Regions from separate parts of the Arthrobacter sp. ZBG10 genome, predicted to be linked through region 2. Evidence: riboswitches for the same ligand, from Rfam matches in the RefSeq annotation. Region 2 holds a riboswitch; each other region holds the start of a gene.
The links. Region 2 has a riboswitch for S-adenosylmethionine ahead of metX (homoserine O-acetyltransferase MetX). Riboswitches for the same ligand answer to the same signal wherever they lie in the genome.
Positions count from the first base shown of each region.

Region 1: it holds a riboswitch for S-adenosylmethionine, as region 2 does, so the genes downstream of both, ACU18_RS11275 (aminotransferase class V-fold PLP-dependent enzyme) here and metX (homoserine O-acetyltransferase MetX) in region 2, are expected to answer to the same signal.
Region 3: it holds a riboswitch for S-adenosylmethionine, as region 2 does, so the genes downstream of both, ACU18_RS13470 (DUF1737 domain-containing protein) here and metX (homoserine O-acetyltransferase MetX) in region 2, are expected to answer to the same signal.

Region 1 covers NZ_LFQH01000044.1:63,066-68,424, forward strand. The annotation lists gene ACU18_RS11265 (metal-dependent transcriptional regulator) at 1-55, opposite strand, end outside; gene ACU18_RS11270 (class I SAM-dependent methyltransferase) at 104-862, opposite strand; gene ACU18_RS11275 (aminotransferase class V-fold PLP-dependent enzyme) at 932-2,353, opposite strand; SAM riboswitch class IV at 2,389-2,503, opposite strand; gene hisN (histidinol-phosphatase) at 2,665-3,477, opposite strand; gene rsgA (ribosome small subunit-dependent GTPase A) at 3,523-4,638, opposite strand; gene aroA (3-phosphoshikimate 1-carboxyvinyltransferase) at 4,622-5,359, opposite strand, start outside.
Region 2 covers NZ_LFQH01000039.1:42,362-47,720, reverse strand. The annotation lists gene ACU18_RS10175 (hypothetical protein) at 1-111, shown strand, start outside; gene metX (homoserine O-acetyltransferase MetX) at 133-1,248, opposite strand; SAM riboswitch class IV at 1,261-1,376, opposite strand; gene ACU18_RS10165 (bifunctional o-acetylhomoserine/o-acetylserine sulfhydrylase) at 1,473-2,798, opposite strand; SAM riboswitch class IV at 2,843-2,958, opposite strand; gene ACU18_RS10160 (VOC family protein) at 3,120-3,758, shown strand; gene ACU18_RS10155 (CPBP family intramembrane glutamic endopeptidase) at 3,953-4,768, opposite strand; gene ACU18_RS10150 (DeoR/GlpR family DNA-binding transcription regulator) at 4,856-5,359, opposite strand, start outside.
Region 3 covers NZ_LFQH01000053.1:18,634-23,992, reverse strand. The annotation lists gene opgC (OpgC domain-containing protein) at 1-1,496, opposite strand, end outside; SAM riboswitch class IV at 1,744-1,858, shown strand; gene ACU18_RS13470 (DUF1737 domain-containing protein) at 1,872-2,129, shown strand; gene ACU18_RS13465 (rhodanese-like domain-containing protein) at 2,126-2,536, shown strand; gene ACU18_RS13460 (O-succinylhomoserine sulfhydrylase) at 2,537-3,745, shown strand; gene ACU18_RS13455 (LysR family transcriptional regulator ArgP) at 3,732-4,658, opposite strand; gene ACU18_RS13450 (LysE/ArgO family amino acid transporter) at 4,728-5,351, shown strand.

The DNA of each region.
Region 1 (5,359 bases), on a different contig from region 2:
AGTAGATGACCTTGACGTAGTCCTCGATCGAGGAGGAGGGCGCGCTGGTCTTCACAGCATCAAGCTTACCGGGTACTGCACCGCCGCTGGCCGGCAACGAGATTCACGCCGCCGTGGCCCGCCATGCCAGGGTCAGGTAGGGCAGGTCGATGATTTCGCCGTCCCGGTGGCCAAGATGCTCATGCAGGTACCAGTCCAGGTTGGCCAGCACCTTGGCGCGGGTGGGTTCGGAGGCCCTGAGATAGTAGCTGCGCGTTTTGGTGAGCTCCATCAGGCCCGTGGTGGTTACAGGGTCCTGCCACCGGGTCACGTACCCCTCAAGGCCTTGGAAGTCAGGCCCGACGGCGGGCCGGTGGCCAGGCTTGTAGACGTCGCCCGCGTGCATGATCCGGGACAGCCGGTGGACCCAGGGAACGGAGGTGTCCAGCTGGTTCCAGACCAGCCCCAGCGTGCCGCCCGGGCGAAGGACCCGGGCGAGCTCCGTGCTGGCCGCAGCTGCGTCGCACCAGTGCCAGGCCTGGGCCACGGTGACGACGTCGAACGCCGCCGCCGGCAGGCCGGTGGCCTCTGCGGTGCCCAGGACAGCCGTGGCACGTGGATAGTGCTCAGCCAGCTGTTCCAGCATGTCCGCGGACGGGTCGACTGCGGTGACGGCCAGTCCTTTGGCCAGGAGCAGTGCGGTGAATTTGCCGGTGCCGGCGCCGACGTCCAAAACCTCACCGGCCGTTGCGGGCACCAGCCAGTCCGCGGCTGCCGCCGGGTAGCCCGGCCGGACCTGCTGGTAATGCTCGCCGCCGTCCTGGAAGCTTTGGCCCAGCTCCTGGCGCCGGTTGTGTTCCAGCTTGGGGCCACCCCGGACCACGCGCGGCCTCCTTCAGTAGATGTCTCTCCTGAATTTACCGCATGGACCCCGCCGGGGCGGCCCGGCGGTTCAGTCGTCCAGGCAGGGGGCCGCGCCGGCGGTGCCCGGCGTGTTGGGGGCCCAGTGCGGGTAGGTCCGGGAATCGTTGGCGGGCACCCAGCGGCCTGCGTCCACCACGTAATCCCAGCCAAGGCCCTGGGTCCGGAGGGCAGAGATGCCGGCAAGGAGCCGTTCGGCGTCCTCAAGGCGGGAGCCCACACCAAAGCTGGCCCGCAGCGAACCGGACGGAAGGCCCAGCCGCTTGAGCAGGGGGTGGGCGCAGAAACGCCCGTCCCGGAGGCCCACGCCGTGCTCTGCGGACAGGTAGGCCGCCACCAGACCGGCGTCGTAGCCGGCCACGGAAAAGTTAACCACACCGATGGTGTCCGTCTCAGCGTTGGTGTCCTTGAAGATCTGGTGGACACTCACGCCCTCGATCTGCTGCAGCCCCGCCACCAGGTAGGACCGGATGGACTGTTCGTGGGCGTGCCATTCCTGCGGGTCCAGGGCGGCGATGACCTGCGTGGCACGTGCCAGGGTGGCGGCGCCGAGGACGTTGGGCGAGCCGCCCTCGTGCCGGGCCGGGCCCGTGGCCCAGCTGACGCCGTCGAGCCGTGCTTCCTTGACGGCACCGCCGCCGGCGAGGTGCGGTTTTCCGGCGTCGAGCCAGTCCGGGCGCCCCACCAGGACGCCGGAACCGAACGGGGCGTAGAGCTTGTGGCCGGAGAACGCGAGGTAGTCAACGCCGTCGGCGGTGATGTCTACCCGCCGGTGGGGTGCCAGCTGCGCGGCGTCCACCACAATCCGGGCGCCGTACTGGTGGGCCAGCGTGGCGAGGGCGCGGATGGGCAGGATTTCACCGGTGACGTTGGAGGCGCCGGTAACGGCCAGGAGGCTGACCCCGCCCTGCTCCAGTTCGCCGCGGACAGCGTCGATGGTGCCGGCCAGGGTGTCCGCGGCCACGATGCTCCGGTGCGGGACGCCCTGCCACGGCAGCAGGTTGGCGTGGTGCTCGATGTCCAGGTACAGGACGTCGCCGGTGGGCCGGCCGTCCGTGTTGGGCAGGCACCCTGCCAGGAGGTTCAGCGAGTCGGTGGTGTTGCGCGTGAAGATCACCGAGTCGTCCGGGCGGCCGCCCACAAAGTCCCGCACGATGTTCCGCGCGTTCTCGTACACGGAGGTGCTGATCTGCGAGGCGTAGCCGGCGCCACGGTGCACGCTGGCGTAGTAGGGCAGGATCTCGTTCAGGTAGGCGGAGACCAGGGACAGCGCCGGCGCGGAGGCGCCATAGTCCAGGTTCGCGTAGCGGACATGGCCACCGGCGATCAGCGGCGCCTGGATCTCGGCGCCGGTTACGGCGGCGAGGGGCCTGGCGGCGATGGAGTGGCCGGCCAAAACCGAAGGTGCGGCGGGCGCCAGCGAAGCTGCGGGGGAGACAGTGGCAGTTGTCATGGGGAATCCTCACGTTGACAGGACTCCCTGCAGGGAATCCGCGCTTGCCGTATCCATGTCCGGACCGGCCTGGTCGTCACCCGGGGCACCCCACCGCGAATGGAGGGTTGCCGGCCAGCAAACCGGGGTTTAGCGCTGGCACTCGTGACCTGCTTAAGAGCGTAGGACATGGTGCGGGGTGGTTTGAAGCCAGCCCGAATGTTAAGGGATTTGTTACGCCGCGCCCGTACGCCGGGGCTTTTGTCGAAGAACACGACGGCGGACGCCCCCATCCGGAGGCGTCCGCCGTATATTCTTCGGTCCAGGCAGTCCTAGAGGAGGTCGTCCAGCCCCGGGTTCAGGCGCCGCAGCACCTCGGAATGCAGGATGGAGTTTGTGGCCAGGGCGTTTCCGCCGAACGGGCCGTCCTGGCCCTCCAGGGAGGTAAACCGGCCGCCGGCTTCCACCACGATGGGGACCAGGGCGGCCATGTCGTAGAGATTCAGTTCGGGTTCGCAGGCAATGTCCACCGACCCCTCGGCGACCATGCAGTAGGACCAGAAGTCGCCGTAGGCGCGGGTCCGCCATACGTCCTCGGTGAGCCCCAGGAACTCGTCGAAGTTGCCGCGTTCCTTCCACCCGGTGAGGCTGGAGTAGGACAATGACGCATCGGAAAGGGTGGCGACGTTGGAGACGCGCAGCCTGGTGGCCGAGGCGAGCGAACGCCCCATGTAGGCGCCCATGTCTTTCGCCGCCCACCAGCGTTTGCCCAGCGCAGGTGCGCTGACCACACCCACCACCGGTTCGCCCTCGTCAACGAGCGCGATCAGGGTTGCCCATACCGGGACACCCCGGACGAAATTCTTGGTCCCGTCAATGGGGTCGATGATCCAGCGGCGTGAGCCGTGGCCGCTGCTGCCGAACTCCTCACCCAGGACGGCGTCGCGGGGGCGGGAGCGGGAAAGCTGGCCGCGGATGGATTCCTCAGCTGCCTTGTCCGCGTCGGTGACAGGCGTCAGGTCCGGCTTGGTCTCCACATGGAGGTCCAGGGCCTTGAAACGGCTCATCGTCTGGTCGTCCACGGAATCGGCCAGGACGTGGGCCAGGCGCAGGTCATCGTTGTAGCTGGAAGCGGATTGGATCATGGTTCCAAACTACCGTCTGGCGGCGGTTGTGCTGGGAGGCCCACGTCAGTTGACGCTGCCGAGTTCCTTGGTCTCCTGGGCTTCCAGGCGCGGATCCGCCCCGAGGAGCCGCCGCAGGGAAGAGAGCCGGGCAGCGCCGGTGGGACCTGCCTGGCCGGCGGCCACCCAGGCGTCCAGCCCGCAGTTCACGGCCGCTGCCGTGTGCTTGCAGCCGCGTTCGCAGGCATCGGTGCCGGAGGAGAGGTCCGGGAAGGAACGCAGGATGCGGTCCGGGTCCACCAGTGCCAGGCCAAAGGACCGGATGCCAGGGGTGTCGATGATCCAACTGCCGGCCGGCGCATCTGCCAGCCGCAGGGCCAGGGCGGAGGAGGATGTGTGCCGGCCGCGGCCGGTGACGGCGTTGACGCCGCCGGTGGCCCGCTCGGCTCCGGTCAGCGCGTTGACCATGGTGGATTTGCCCACGCCGGAGTGCCCCAGCATCACAGTGACGTTCCCGTGCAGGAAGGTCCGCAGCTCCGCTACGGCCTCGCTGTCCAGCCGGGCGGACAGGCCATCGTCCGACCTGGCGTCGATGCCCGATGCCTTATTGTCCGCGGTGCGGCTGATGATGACCGGGAAGTCCAGGTGCGCGTAATTGGACAGCAGCTCAGCGGGATCCTTGACGTCTGCCTTGGTGATCAGCAGGATCGGTTCGATCCCGGCGTCGTAAGCCGCCGCCAGGGCACGGTCGATGAAACCGGTGCGCGGTTCCGGGTTGGCTGCTGCCACCACGATCACCAGTTGGTCGGCGTTGGCCACCACAGCCCGTTCCACGGGATCTGTGTCGTCCGCGCTGCGGCGCAGCAGCGTGCGCCGGTCCTGGATTTTCACCAGGCGCGCCAGCGTGTCCGGTTCGCCGGAAACGTCGCCCACCAGCGAGACAAAGTCGCCGGCCACCACGGGGTTGCGGCGCAGTTCCCGGGCGCGGGCGGCGATCACCACCCGTTCCGTAGCGGTGTCCTCACCCACCACCGCCGTGTAGCGGCCGCGGTCAACGGTGATGATCCGGCCAGTGACGGCGTCGTCGTGGCTGGGCCGGTCCTTGGTGCGGGGCCTGGAACCTTTTTTGCTGGGCCGGATGCGGACATCCGATTCGTCCCAAGAGTCAGTGCTGCGCGCCAACGCCTGTACCTTCCGTGCCGGTTCCGGCAGGAGAGCCCTGCGCCAGCATCGCGGTCCACAGGTCCGGGAAGTCGGGCATGGTTTTGGCGGTGGTGGCGATGTCCTCCACCTCGACGCCGGCGACGGCCAGGCCCAGGATGGCACCTGCGGTGGCCATCCGGTGGTCAGCATAGGAATGGACGACGCCGGCGTGCAGCGCAGCGGGGCGGATCACCAGGCCGTCGCTGGTTTCCTCGGCGTCGCCGCCCAGGCGGTTGATTTCCGCCACGAGCGCCGCGAGCCGGTCAGTTTCGTGGCCGCGCAGGTGCCCGATGCCGGTGAGCCTGGACGGGGTGTCTGCCAAGGCGCACAAGGCGGCAACAGTGGGGGCCAGTTCGCTGGTGTCGGCGAAGTTTCCGCCCTTGATGCCGGAGCCTGCGGTGACGGTGAGGACCCCGTCCGTCAGCGAGACGCTGGCGCCCATATCGGCCAGGATGCTGCGCCAGAGATCACCCACCTGCTGCGTACTGGCGGGCCAGCCGGGAATCCGGACCGTTCCCCCGGATGCCAGGGCTGCGGCCAGGAAGGGCCCGGCGTTGGACAGGTCCTGCTCGATCCGCTGGTCGAAGGCCCGGATGGGACCCGGCGCCACCACCCAGTGGTTGGGCACGGAATCGTCCACCGAGACTCCTGCCTCACGCAGGACAGCCACGGTCATGGAGATGTGGTCAAGGCTGGGTAC
Region 2 (5,359 bases):
CCGCAGGGCTTCCGGGCCCGCAAACTCACCGAACTGGACCAGCAGTACAGCAACGGTGAGCTCTCCATGGAGGAGTACATGACCCGCCGCGGCGAGATCATGAAGGGCTGACCAACCGGGAGGGGTAGCCGGCTAGACGAGGAACGATGCCCGCAGCTGCGCCCCCAGCTGGCCGATCTCGGTCAGGAAGCCGTCGTGCCCGATCGGCGCCTGGATCAGGTGGACGTCCACCTCGCCCGGCAGCGCCGCCGCCAGCTCGTAGGACTGCGCCGGGAAGTACAGCCGGTCCGAGTCGACCGCTGCGACAAAAAACCGGACTCCCGGCACGTCCAGCGCCTGCGCCAGCGTGCCCCGGTTGCGGGTGACGTCATGGCTCATGAGTGCCTCGGTGAGCGCGATGTAGCTGTTGGCGTCGAACCGCTGGACCAGTTTGTTGCCTTGGTGGTCCAGGTAGCTTTCCACCTGGTAGCGGCCCCGGGCGGCCAGCGAATCCGCGCGGACCGGTGTTTCGGCGGCCTGCGCCTGCCGGCCGAACCGGCCTTCGAGTTCCGCGGCGGACCGGTAGGTGATGTGGGCGATGCGCCGGGCCAGGGCCAGACCGTCCCCGGGGAACGGGCCGCCGTAGTAGTCGCCGCCCTGGAAGTTGGCATCCTGGCGGATGGCCAGCGTCTGCGCCTGCGCAAACGCGATCTGCTCTGCGGTGCTCGCCGCACCGACGGCGATGACGGCGCACCGCTGCACCCGCTCCGGGTAGGTCACCGCCCATTCCAAGGCACGCGCACCGCCCATGGAGCCGCCCAGGACGGCGAACCAGCTGCGGATGCCCAGCTGGTCTGCGAGCCTGGCTTCGGCCACGGTGCTGTCCCGCAGGGTCACCAGCGGAAACCGGGAACCCCACGGGCTGCCGTCCGGTGCGGCTGAGGACGGTCCCGTGGACCCGTAACAGCCGCCCACAATGTTGATGGACACCACAAAAAAGCGGTCCGTGTCCACGGGTGCGCCCGGGCCGGCCAGCTGTTCCCACCAGCCGGGCTCGTCGCTGTCGCCGCGGGCAACGTGGGTGCTGCCGGTCAGGGCATGCTCGATCAGGATGGCGTTGCTGCCGTCGGCATTCAGGGTGCCCCACGTTTCGTAGGCCAGGGTGACGTCCGGCAGGTATCCGCCGGCTTCAAGTTCCAGGGCCCCTACGGAGGCGAAGCGGACAATCCCGTGTTCGGGAACGGTGGTACGGGCGACGGTAACCGTCATGGCAAGACCTCTTCTACGCGCTTGCCTGCCGTCGAATGACCGGCAGGCCAGGTCTTCACCCGGGGCACCCCACCGCGGAAGGAGGGTTGCCGGCCAGCAAGCCGGGGCTGTCACTGGCACTCATGACCTTGTTCGAGTGTACGAAGAACACCCCACCCCGGGCCAAGAGTGTGACTGGTTGTGACTTGCCCCGGCCCAAAGGCAGCCGGTCCGTTAGGGTCCGGTCAGGAACCTGCTGCCGCCTTGGCCGCGCGGAAACCTGCTTCCAGGTCGGCCAGGATGTCATCGATGTGTTCCAGTCCCACGGACAACCGGACCAGGCCCGGCGTGACCCCGGCAACGGCCTGCTGCTCAGGGGACAGCTGGCTGTGGGTGGTGGACGCGGGGTGGATCACCAGCGACCGGACATCGCCGATGTTGGCCACATGGGAGTGCAGTTCCAGCGCATCGACAAAACGCTGGCCGGCCGCGGCCCCGCCGGCGAGGTTGAAGGCCACGATCGCCCCGGTGCCCCGCGGCCCGTACTTTTGGCCGCGCTCAAACCAGGGGCTGGAGGGCAGGCCGGCGTAGGCAACGGATTCGACGTCGTCCCGCGCCTCGAGCCAACGGGCCACCTCAATGGCGTTGGAGACATGCCGCTCCACCCGCAGGCTCAGGGTTTCCAGGCCCTGGGCGATCAGGAACGCGTTGAACGGTGACACGGCGGAGCCCAGGTCACGCAGCAGCTGCACGCGGGCCTTCAGGATGTAGGACAGGTTGGCACCCAGGGCGCCGTCGGCACCCAGGTCGCGGCCGTAGACCAGGCCGTTGTAGGTGGGGTCCGGGGTGTTGAAGCCGGGGAACTTCTCCGGTTCCCTGGTGAAGTCGAACTTGCCCGAGTCCACGATCACGCCGGCGATGGCGGCGCCGTGTCCGCCCAGGTACTTCGTGGCCGAGTGCAGGACGATGTCCGCGCCCCACTCCAGCGGCCGGATCAGGTACGGAGTGGACAGGGTGTTGTCCACGATCAGCGGCACTCCCGCCTGGTGCGCCACCCCGGAAATGCCCTCGATGTCCAAAACGTCCTGGCGCGGGTTGGATACCACCTCGCCGAAGAACAGCTTGGTGTTGGGCTGCACGGCGTCGCGCCACTGGTCCAGGTTGTCCGGGTCCGCCACAAACGTCACGGTGATGCCGAACTTCTTCAGGGTGTGGGCGAAGAGGTTGTAGGTCCCGCCGTAAAGGCTGGGGCTGGCCACGATGTGGTCGCCGGCCTCGGCGATGTTCAGGACCGCGAACGTCTCGGCGGCCTGCCCGGAGCTGAGCAGGAGGGCCGCGAGGCCGCCTTCCAGGCTGGCGATCCGCTGCTCCACGGCGTCCTGGGTGGGGTTGCCGATGCGGGTGTAGATGGGCGAGAGTTCGGCCAGGGCGAACCTGTTGGCCGCGCTTTCGGCGCTGGGGAACACAAACGAGGTGGTCTGGTAGATGGGCAGGGCCCGGGCGCCGGTGGCGCTGTCCGGTTCCTGGCCTGCATGGATCTGGCGGGTTTCAAACGACCATCCGTTGGACATCTTTGGCTCCACTTCACAGGGGCCCGGCATGCAGGAAGCAGCACGGGCCGCGCTTGCCATCCGGCCGGTGCCGGACAGCCAGGTCCTCACCCGGGGCACCCCACCGCGGGTGGAGGGTTGCCGGCCAGCGAGCCGGGGCTTGATGCTGGCACTCATGACCTGTGCCCAGTGTAGGAACTGTCCGGGAGCGCGGTACAGGATTGTGACGAACATGGTCCCACGGCCCCGTTGCCGGGCCACAACAGGAACTCCGCCCAGTGGAAAAATCATGTAAGGCAAGCCTTAGCTGAGAGGCGGATCACAAAGTGCCAAGATGTTGGCATGCGCATGGATCACGTCTCTTACGCCTGTGAACAGGATGGCCTGGCGGCCACCACCGAACGAATCGCTTCCGCCCTGGGTGTGGAAGCCGTCAAGGGCGGGGTGCATCCCCGTTTCGGAACCCGGAACATGATCATTCCCCTCGCGGGCCACAAGTACCTTGAGGTGGTGGAGGTGCTGGCGCACCCCGCCTCGGACAAGGCGCCTTTCGGGCAGGCTGTCCGCGCCCGCTCCGAAGCCGGTGGCGGCTGGATGGGCTGGTGCGTCGAAGTGGACGACCTTGCGCCTTTCGAGGAGCGGCTGGGCCGGTCTTCCGTCAACGGCAACCGCAAGTTCCCTGACGGCCGCGAACTGGTCTGGAAGCAGATCGGCATCCTGGGCCTCATCGCGGATCCCCAGGTGCCCTACATGCTGAAGTGGGAGGGCGACCCCTCCCTGCACCCGTCCAACGCCTACGAAGGCAACGTCAAGATGAGCTGCCTGACCATCGCCGGTTCCGCCGAGCGGGTCACCGAATGGCTGGGTGAACCGGTGGAGAAGCCGCTCGAGGATGTTGCAGTGGATTGGGTTGCCCCGCACGGCACACCCGGAATCCTCTCGGTCACCTTCGAAACCGCCAACGGCGCAGTCACCATCTGATCCTCCGCCGCACCGGATCCGGCCTGCGCCGGGTCCGGTGCTTCCGGGCGTCCGCGCCCACCCACCCTTCGACCGCCATCAGCAGCTGACAACGGCGTCACCTGCTGATGGCGGCCGAATCATTGAGCGGCAAAAGCATCAACCGGACGACGGCGGCCGCCCGCCACCGCGGGCAGGCATGAGGCCCGGGACGGTCAGCCCAGCCCCACCGCCTTGCCAAACAGGCTGAAGCCGACAAACGCCACGATGTCGAGCAGCGCGTGCGCGATGACCAACGGCATCACGCGTTTGGTCCGGGTGTAGAGCCACGCGAAGACAACGCCCATCACCACGTTCCCGATGAAGGGCCCGAAGCCCTGGTAAAGGTGGTAGCTGCCACGCAGCAGCGCACTGGCCGCGATGGACACCGGCAGGCTCCAGCCGAACTTGCCGAAGCGGTTCATCAGGTACCCCACCACAATGACCTCTTCCACAATGCCGTGCCGGACGGCGGAGAGGATCAGCACCGGAACGGTCCACCAGTAGGCATCCAGGGCGCTGGGGATGATGGCGGTGGTGATGCCCAGCGCCCGCCCGGCGGCGTAGAGGCCCAGTGATGGGATGCCGATCAGGGCGGCCAGGCCGAGGCCCTGGAGCAGGTCGCGGCCGGGCCTGTCGAAGGTGAAGCCAAGCTGCCGGAAAGCGGAGCCCGTGTGGCGGGAGGCGTTGGCGCCGCCGATGACCGGCGGGTTGCCGGGTCCGGCAGGTGCCGCCTGGCGCTGGTCGGTCAGGAAGTAGATCACCAGGAGGACCGGCACCAGGGCAAAGGCGATGTCCAGCAGCTGGTAGGTCAGGTCGAAGTATTCCCGGGTACTTTGCGAGCGGTTCAGGGTTGAGGTGCCCTCCACCAGCGGCGCGCGGGACAGCTTGTCCAGCAGCTGCACCACGGAATAGACGGCGGATTGTCCCAGGGACAACCCCAGGACAATCCAGACTTCGAGCCGCAGCCTGCGGCGGGAGGGAACCAGCATGTACCCATTTTGCCTGCTGTTGCTGGATCCGGGCTGACCGCCCCGGCCGGCACTGGATCCCGGTGGTCCCCGTGGGCCGGCGGCCCTTTATCCGGGAGCGACGATCACTTCGGTGCCGTTGGCTTCAAACGCGGCCTTGTCCCGCGGCGAGATCCCGGCGTCCGTGATCAGGCGGGTGAAGTTGTAGCCGTCCATCGTGGCAAAGGCCCGCACGCCCACCTTCGACGAGTCGGCCAGGACATACGAAATCCGGGCCCGGCTGGCAAGCAGCGCGTTGACGGAGGCCTCCCCTTCGCCCGTGTTGGTGGGACCCACCTCCGGGTCGATGCCGTTGACGCCGATGAAGGCGATGTCCAGCACCACCTTCTGCATGATGATGTCCGTATACGGGCCCACCAGCTCATAGGAGCGCGGGTTGAGGATGCCCCCGGTCACCATGACCTTGATGTTGGGCCGCACGGCGAGCTGGCCGGCGATGTTGATGGCGTTCGTGACCACCGTCAGTGTGTGCTGGTTCGCGGGAGCATTGAGGTCTTCCCGCGTGGCCAGGATCTGCGCCAGGGCAGTGCTGGTGGTCCCGCCGCACAGGCC
Region 3 (5,359 bases), on a different contig from region 2:
AGGAAGACACCGATCAGCACCACAAGTGCCGTCATGTACAGCTTGCCTGCGCGGCGCGACGTCAACTCCAGCACGCGGCCGAAGTCGTCCTTGACGCGCGGCCCGTAGACCATGCCCACCACCAGGCCGGAGAACAGGACAAACAATTCGGCTCCCGAGACGAATCCCACCGCTTCCTGGGTAAAAAGCTGGAAGAGGGATGTCATGCCCAGGTGGTTGACCACAACAAAGACGATCGCCATGCCGCGCAGCAGATCCACGCGGGAGTCACGCTTGGACGGATCCGCATAGGCCCAGGAGGAAGCGTTGTTGATCCGTCCGGGAATCTGCCACAGCGCGGCAAGGAGGATCAGCAAAGCCGCTCCAACACTCCACGCGGCAACGCCGGACAACGTGTTGGGATGCGAATAACTGCCGTCCGTGGACACCTCCGTCACCGGCCCGGTCACCACAGGGGATTTTTTGAGCCGCTCCGAGGCAGCTGCAGCAATGTCCGGTTTCCCCGTCAGCAGCCAGTTAATGCTGGCGACCCCGGTGTCCCTGGTGCTGGTCCGCTCATCCCACACAACGGCGGCGGTCCGGGCGAATTCCGCCGACGTCATGGTGCCCACTACCTGGTCCCACCAGTTCACTTTGATGTCGGCCTCTGCGGCACCTCCCGACGCCGGGCTGTAGAAGGCGGCGGTCTGGAGCAGGAACGGCTTGTCCTTGCCGGCTGCATACGTGCCGTAGAAGTCCTCACCGCCGGCCGATGTCAGCATTTCCCGCAACTCACCAGCGCGGGGCAGGGAGTTGACGGCGGCCCCGCCCGAGGTGTCGTCATGGTAGGCACTCAGGCCCACCCAATCAACGGAATCATCGCCCGGATAATACGGCCCGTAGGGGCTGTCGGCACCGTTCCAACTGCCGTCCCCGTTGCTGTCCAGCAGGCTGAACCCGTCGCTTCCGGGACCGGGGGCTGCCCTGCTCCGCTCGAACGGGTAGTCCTTGCCAAGGAAAGGGGCCCACACCATCAGGGCGCCGCCGTCGGACGCCCGGAATTTGCCGGCGAGCGTCCGGAACGCCTCCCGGTACGCTGCCGGTTGCTGGCCCCACTCCACCCAGCTGGAATTCATGTCGGGCGCGAACCGGATCAGGAGCTTGCCCTTGAACCCGCCGGCGAGCGTGCGCACCTCCGCCGCGAAGGCGGCAGCAGAGCCTGAATCCACCTGGTCCAGCGGGACGGTGGGCCGGACGGTGAGCATGGCATGCGCGCCCTGGGCGGACGCCTGGTACAGGAAGCCCTTGAGGTCGTTACGCTCCGCATCCCGGTACGGAAAGTCAATGTCGTGACCCAGGACTGCGGGCCGTGCACCCAGCCGGTCCGCGAAACCTGCGGCGGTATCTTCGCCCCATTCCAGGACGGCGCCAAGGAGGGGCCCGCGGTCGTCCGGAACCGGCGCAGCAGCGTGTGCCGCCCCGGCCGGCAGCCCGATGGCCAGCACTGTCATCATCATCGCTGCCAGCAGGGCAGCACAGGCGCGGAAAATCCGGGTGCCGGGCACGGCAGTGCCGCCACTCCGCGCGGCTGATCGATTGCTGATGGGAACCCCCCGGTCTGAAGCCAGCTGTCGGGGCGGCGCCCCCATGCAAACCTTATCGGTCCGGCCGCCGCGCCAGGACCCCGTGCCCGGCGCGGCTCGGTTACGGAACATGACGACGGCGGCCGTGCGGCACCGGGCGGCAAGTGTTACGTTTTTGGGGAGTAATGAGTACCGGCACTAAGCCCTGACTGGCCGGTCGGCAACCCTCCCTTCCGCGGCGGGGTGCCTCAGGTGAATACTCGGCATATCGACCATTCGAGCTGCAAGCGTGAGAGAAGGAGATCCGTCGTGTCCGACGCACCTGCCCCTGAAGAGAGACTGTCCTACCGCCTCATCAGCGGCCCGGACAACCGCGAGTTCTGCGAGCGGATCTCGGCCGCACTGGCGGAGGGCTACGTGCTGCACGGAAGCCCCGCCGCCACGTACAACGGCGGAGGTGTGATTGTGGCCCAGGCAGTTGTCCTGCCGGCCGCCATCGCCACGGCGGACGCCGCCGTGGCAACCGCAGTGGACAGCCTCGAATTCGACGGCGAGGGGCACGCATGAGCTACGCCGGAGACCTGACCCCGCAGGAGGCATGGGCCAAGCTGGAGCAGGGCGCCATCCTGGTGGACGTCCGGACCGAAGCTGAATGGGCCCATATCGGCATTCCTGACACCAAGGCCACGGACAACGATCCCTTGTTTATTCAGTGGACCTTCCCCGGCGGCGTCCCGAACCCCGCCTTCATCAGCGACCTCAGCCAGCAGGCTCCGGAGGATTCAGCCGCGGAACTGCTGTTCCTGTGCCGTTCCGGGCAGCGCTCCATCGCGGCTGCCACCGCTGCGACGCAGGCCGGTTTCACCTCATACAACGTGCTGGAGGGCTTCGAGGGCGAGCCTGACCGGTATGGCGAACGGACCGTCAACGGCTGGAAGAACCGCGGCCTGCCTACCAACCTGGGAACCAACTAAATGGCTTTTAATGACGACGCTGCCGGTTGGAACGCCGATACGCAGGCGGTCCGCGGTGGCCTGGACCGCACCAACTTCCAGGAGACCAGCGAGGCGCTGTTCCTGAACTCAGGGTTTGTCTATGAATCCGCTGCCGCCGCCGAGCGGGCGTTCACCGGCGAGGACCAGCGTTTTGTCTACTCCCGCTACGGCAACCCCTCGGTAGCCACTTTTCAGGAGCGGCTGCGGCTGCTGGAGGGCACCGAAGCGTGCTTCGCCACGGCCTCCGGAATGTCAGCGGTCTTTACCGCCCTGGGCGCCCTCCTCGCTGCCGGCGACCGCGTGGTTGCCGCCCGGTCGCTGTTCGGTTCCTGCTTTGTGATCCTGAACGAGATCCTGCCGCGGTGGGGCGTGGAAACGGTGTTTGTTGACGGGCCGGACCTGGACCAGTGGCGCGAAGCCCTGTCCCAGCCCACCACTGCCGTGTTTTTCGAGTCGCCGTCCAACCCCATGCAGGAGATTGTGGACATCGCCGCCGTCAGCGACCTGGCCCACGCCGCCGGCGCAACAGTCGTCGTCGACAATGTATTTGCCACTCCCCTGCTCCAGCGGTGCGGCCAGTTCGGCGCCGACGTTATTGTCTACTCCGGCACCAAGCACATCGACGGCCAGGGCCGCGTCCTGGGCGGGGCGATCCTGGGCACCAGGGAGTTCATTGACGGTCCCGTGAAGCAGCTCATGCGCCACACCGGGCCTTCGCTTTCCCCGTTTAACGCCTGGGTCCTCAACAAGGGACTGGAGACGATGGCACTGCGGGTCAACCACTCGTCGGCCACGGCCCTGCGGTTGGCCGAGTGGCTGGAGCAGCAGCCGGCGGTCAGCTGGGTGAAATACCCGCTGCTTAAATCGCACCCCCAGTACGGGCTTGCCGCGAAGCAGATGAAGGCAGGCGGCACCGTCCTTACGCTGGACCTGGCTTCGGCTCCCGGGCGGTCGGCCAAGGACGCCGCCTTTGCCCTGCTGGACGGCCTGCGCATCATCGATATCTCAAACAACCTGGGTGACTCAAAGTCCCTCATCACCCACCCTGCCACCACCACGCACCGGGCCATGGGGCCGGAAGGCCGCGCAGCGATCGGGCTGGGCGACGGTGTGGTGCGGCTGTCCGTGGGGCTCGAGGACGCCGATGACCTGATCGGCGACCTGGAGCAAGCGCTCAAGCAGATCTGACGGAACCCGGTCCCGGGGCGGGCTGCCGGAGCTCGTGGGCAGCCGTCGCCCGGACGGCCGCCGTGAGCTGGTTCAGCACCGGCGAGTCAATTTTCCAGCGCTGCCAGTAGAGGGCCACGTCCACCGGGTGCCCGGGCGCGAGTTCCACCAGCTCGCCGCTGCCAAGCCAGGGCAGGCATTCCGCTTCGGGCAGCAGCCCCCAGCCCATCCCCAGCCGGATGGCCTGGGCAAACTCTGCCGATGACGGGACGTAGTGCCGCGGGGCACCGAGGGCCGTCCCGGTCATCCTGCGGAAGAACCCACCTTGAAGGTCGTCCTTCCGGTCGAAGTCCACCACCGGGGCGGTGCTGCCCGCAACGAGCTCCGGCCCGCCGGGCAACCAGTGCCGGACGTACCCGGGACTGGCTACGGCACGGTATCTCAGCGCCCCAAGTGGCTCGACGCTGCAGCCTTGAACCGGTTCCGGGTTCGCTGTGACGGCGGCGATCACCGCTCCCGTCCGGAGGAATTGCGTGGAATGCTGCTCGTCCTCGCGGCGCAGCTCAAAGGTGACACCCGGCTCCGGGGGGAGGCTTGCCAGCGCCGCCATGAACCAGGTGGCAAGCGAATCGGCATTCACCACCAGCGGGATGGGCGTGCTGGGGCTACCGGCGGCGCCACCGAGTTCGCGTTGCGCGTCCCCTTCCAGTTGCCGGAGCTGGCGGGCGTAGCGCAGCACGGCCTCGCCCGCCGTGGTGGGGCGGGCCGGGTTGGTTCGCTGCAGCAGGATCTGGCCGGCTGCGTCCTCCATCGCCTTGAGCCGCTGCGACACCGCAGACGGCGTGACGTGCAGGGTGCAGGCGGCAGCCTCCAGCGTCCCCTCATCCAGCACTGCGGCAAAGGTCTTCAACTGGTCGAGCTGGAACATCTTCATTAGCTCAGCTTAGTAGTCCTAAACATCTTTAGCTGGAGTAATGTCGGGCCCAACCGTAGCTTTGGTTTTATGGACATACTTGTTGGGTTTGGCGCGGCGACGCTTGGTTTCGGCACCGGGCTGGCGCTGATTGTAGCCATCGGCAGCCAGAATGCCTTTGTGCTCCGGCAAGGCATCCGGGGCGAGCACGTGGCCGCCGTTGTCATCGTCTGCAGCGTCTCCGACGCGCTGCTGATTGCCGGGGGCATCGCGGGCCTCGGTGTCCTGATCCAAACCAGCCCGATGGTGGTGGACGTGGCCCGTTATGCCGGGGCCGCGTTCCTGGTCACCTACGGCGTGCTGGCTGCCCGGCGCGCCATCCGGCCAGGGGTGCTGACGGCGTCAGGTTCCCGGAAGGCACTCAGCGCCGGTGCCGCCCTGTCCACAGTGCTGGCCCTGACCTGGCTCAACCCGCACGTCTACCTGGACACTGTGCTGCTGCTCGGGTCGGTGGCCAACCAGCAGGAGCAGGACCTGCGCTGGTGGTTCGGCGCCGGGGCGATCGCCGCCAGCGGAGCCTGGTTCAGCGCCTTGGGCTTCGGCGCCCGCGTCCTGCGTCCGTTCTTTGCCCGGCCATCGTCGTGGCGCTTCCTCGACGGCCTCATCGCCCTGGTGATGCTCACGCTCGGCCTGCGCCTGGCGGCGGGTCTCTGACAGGTGCT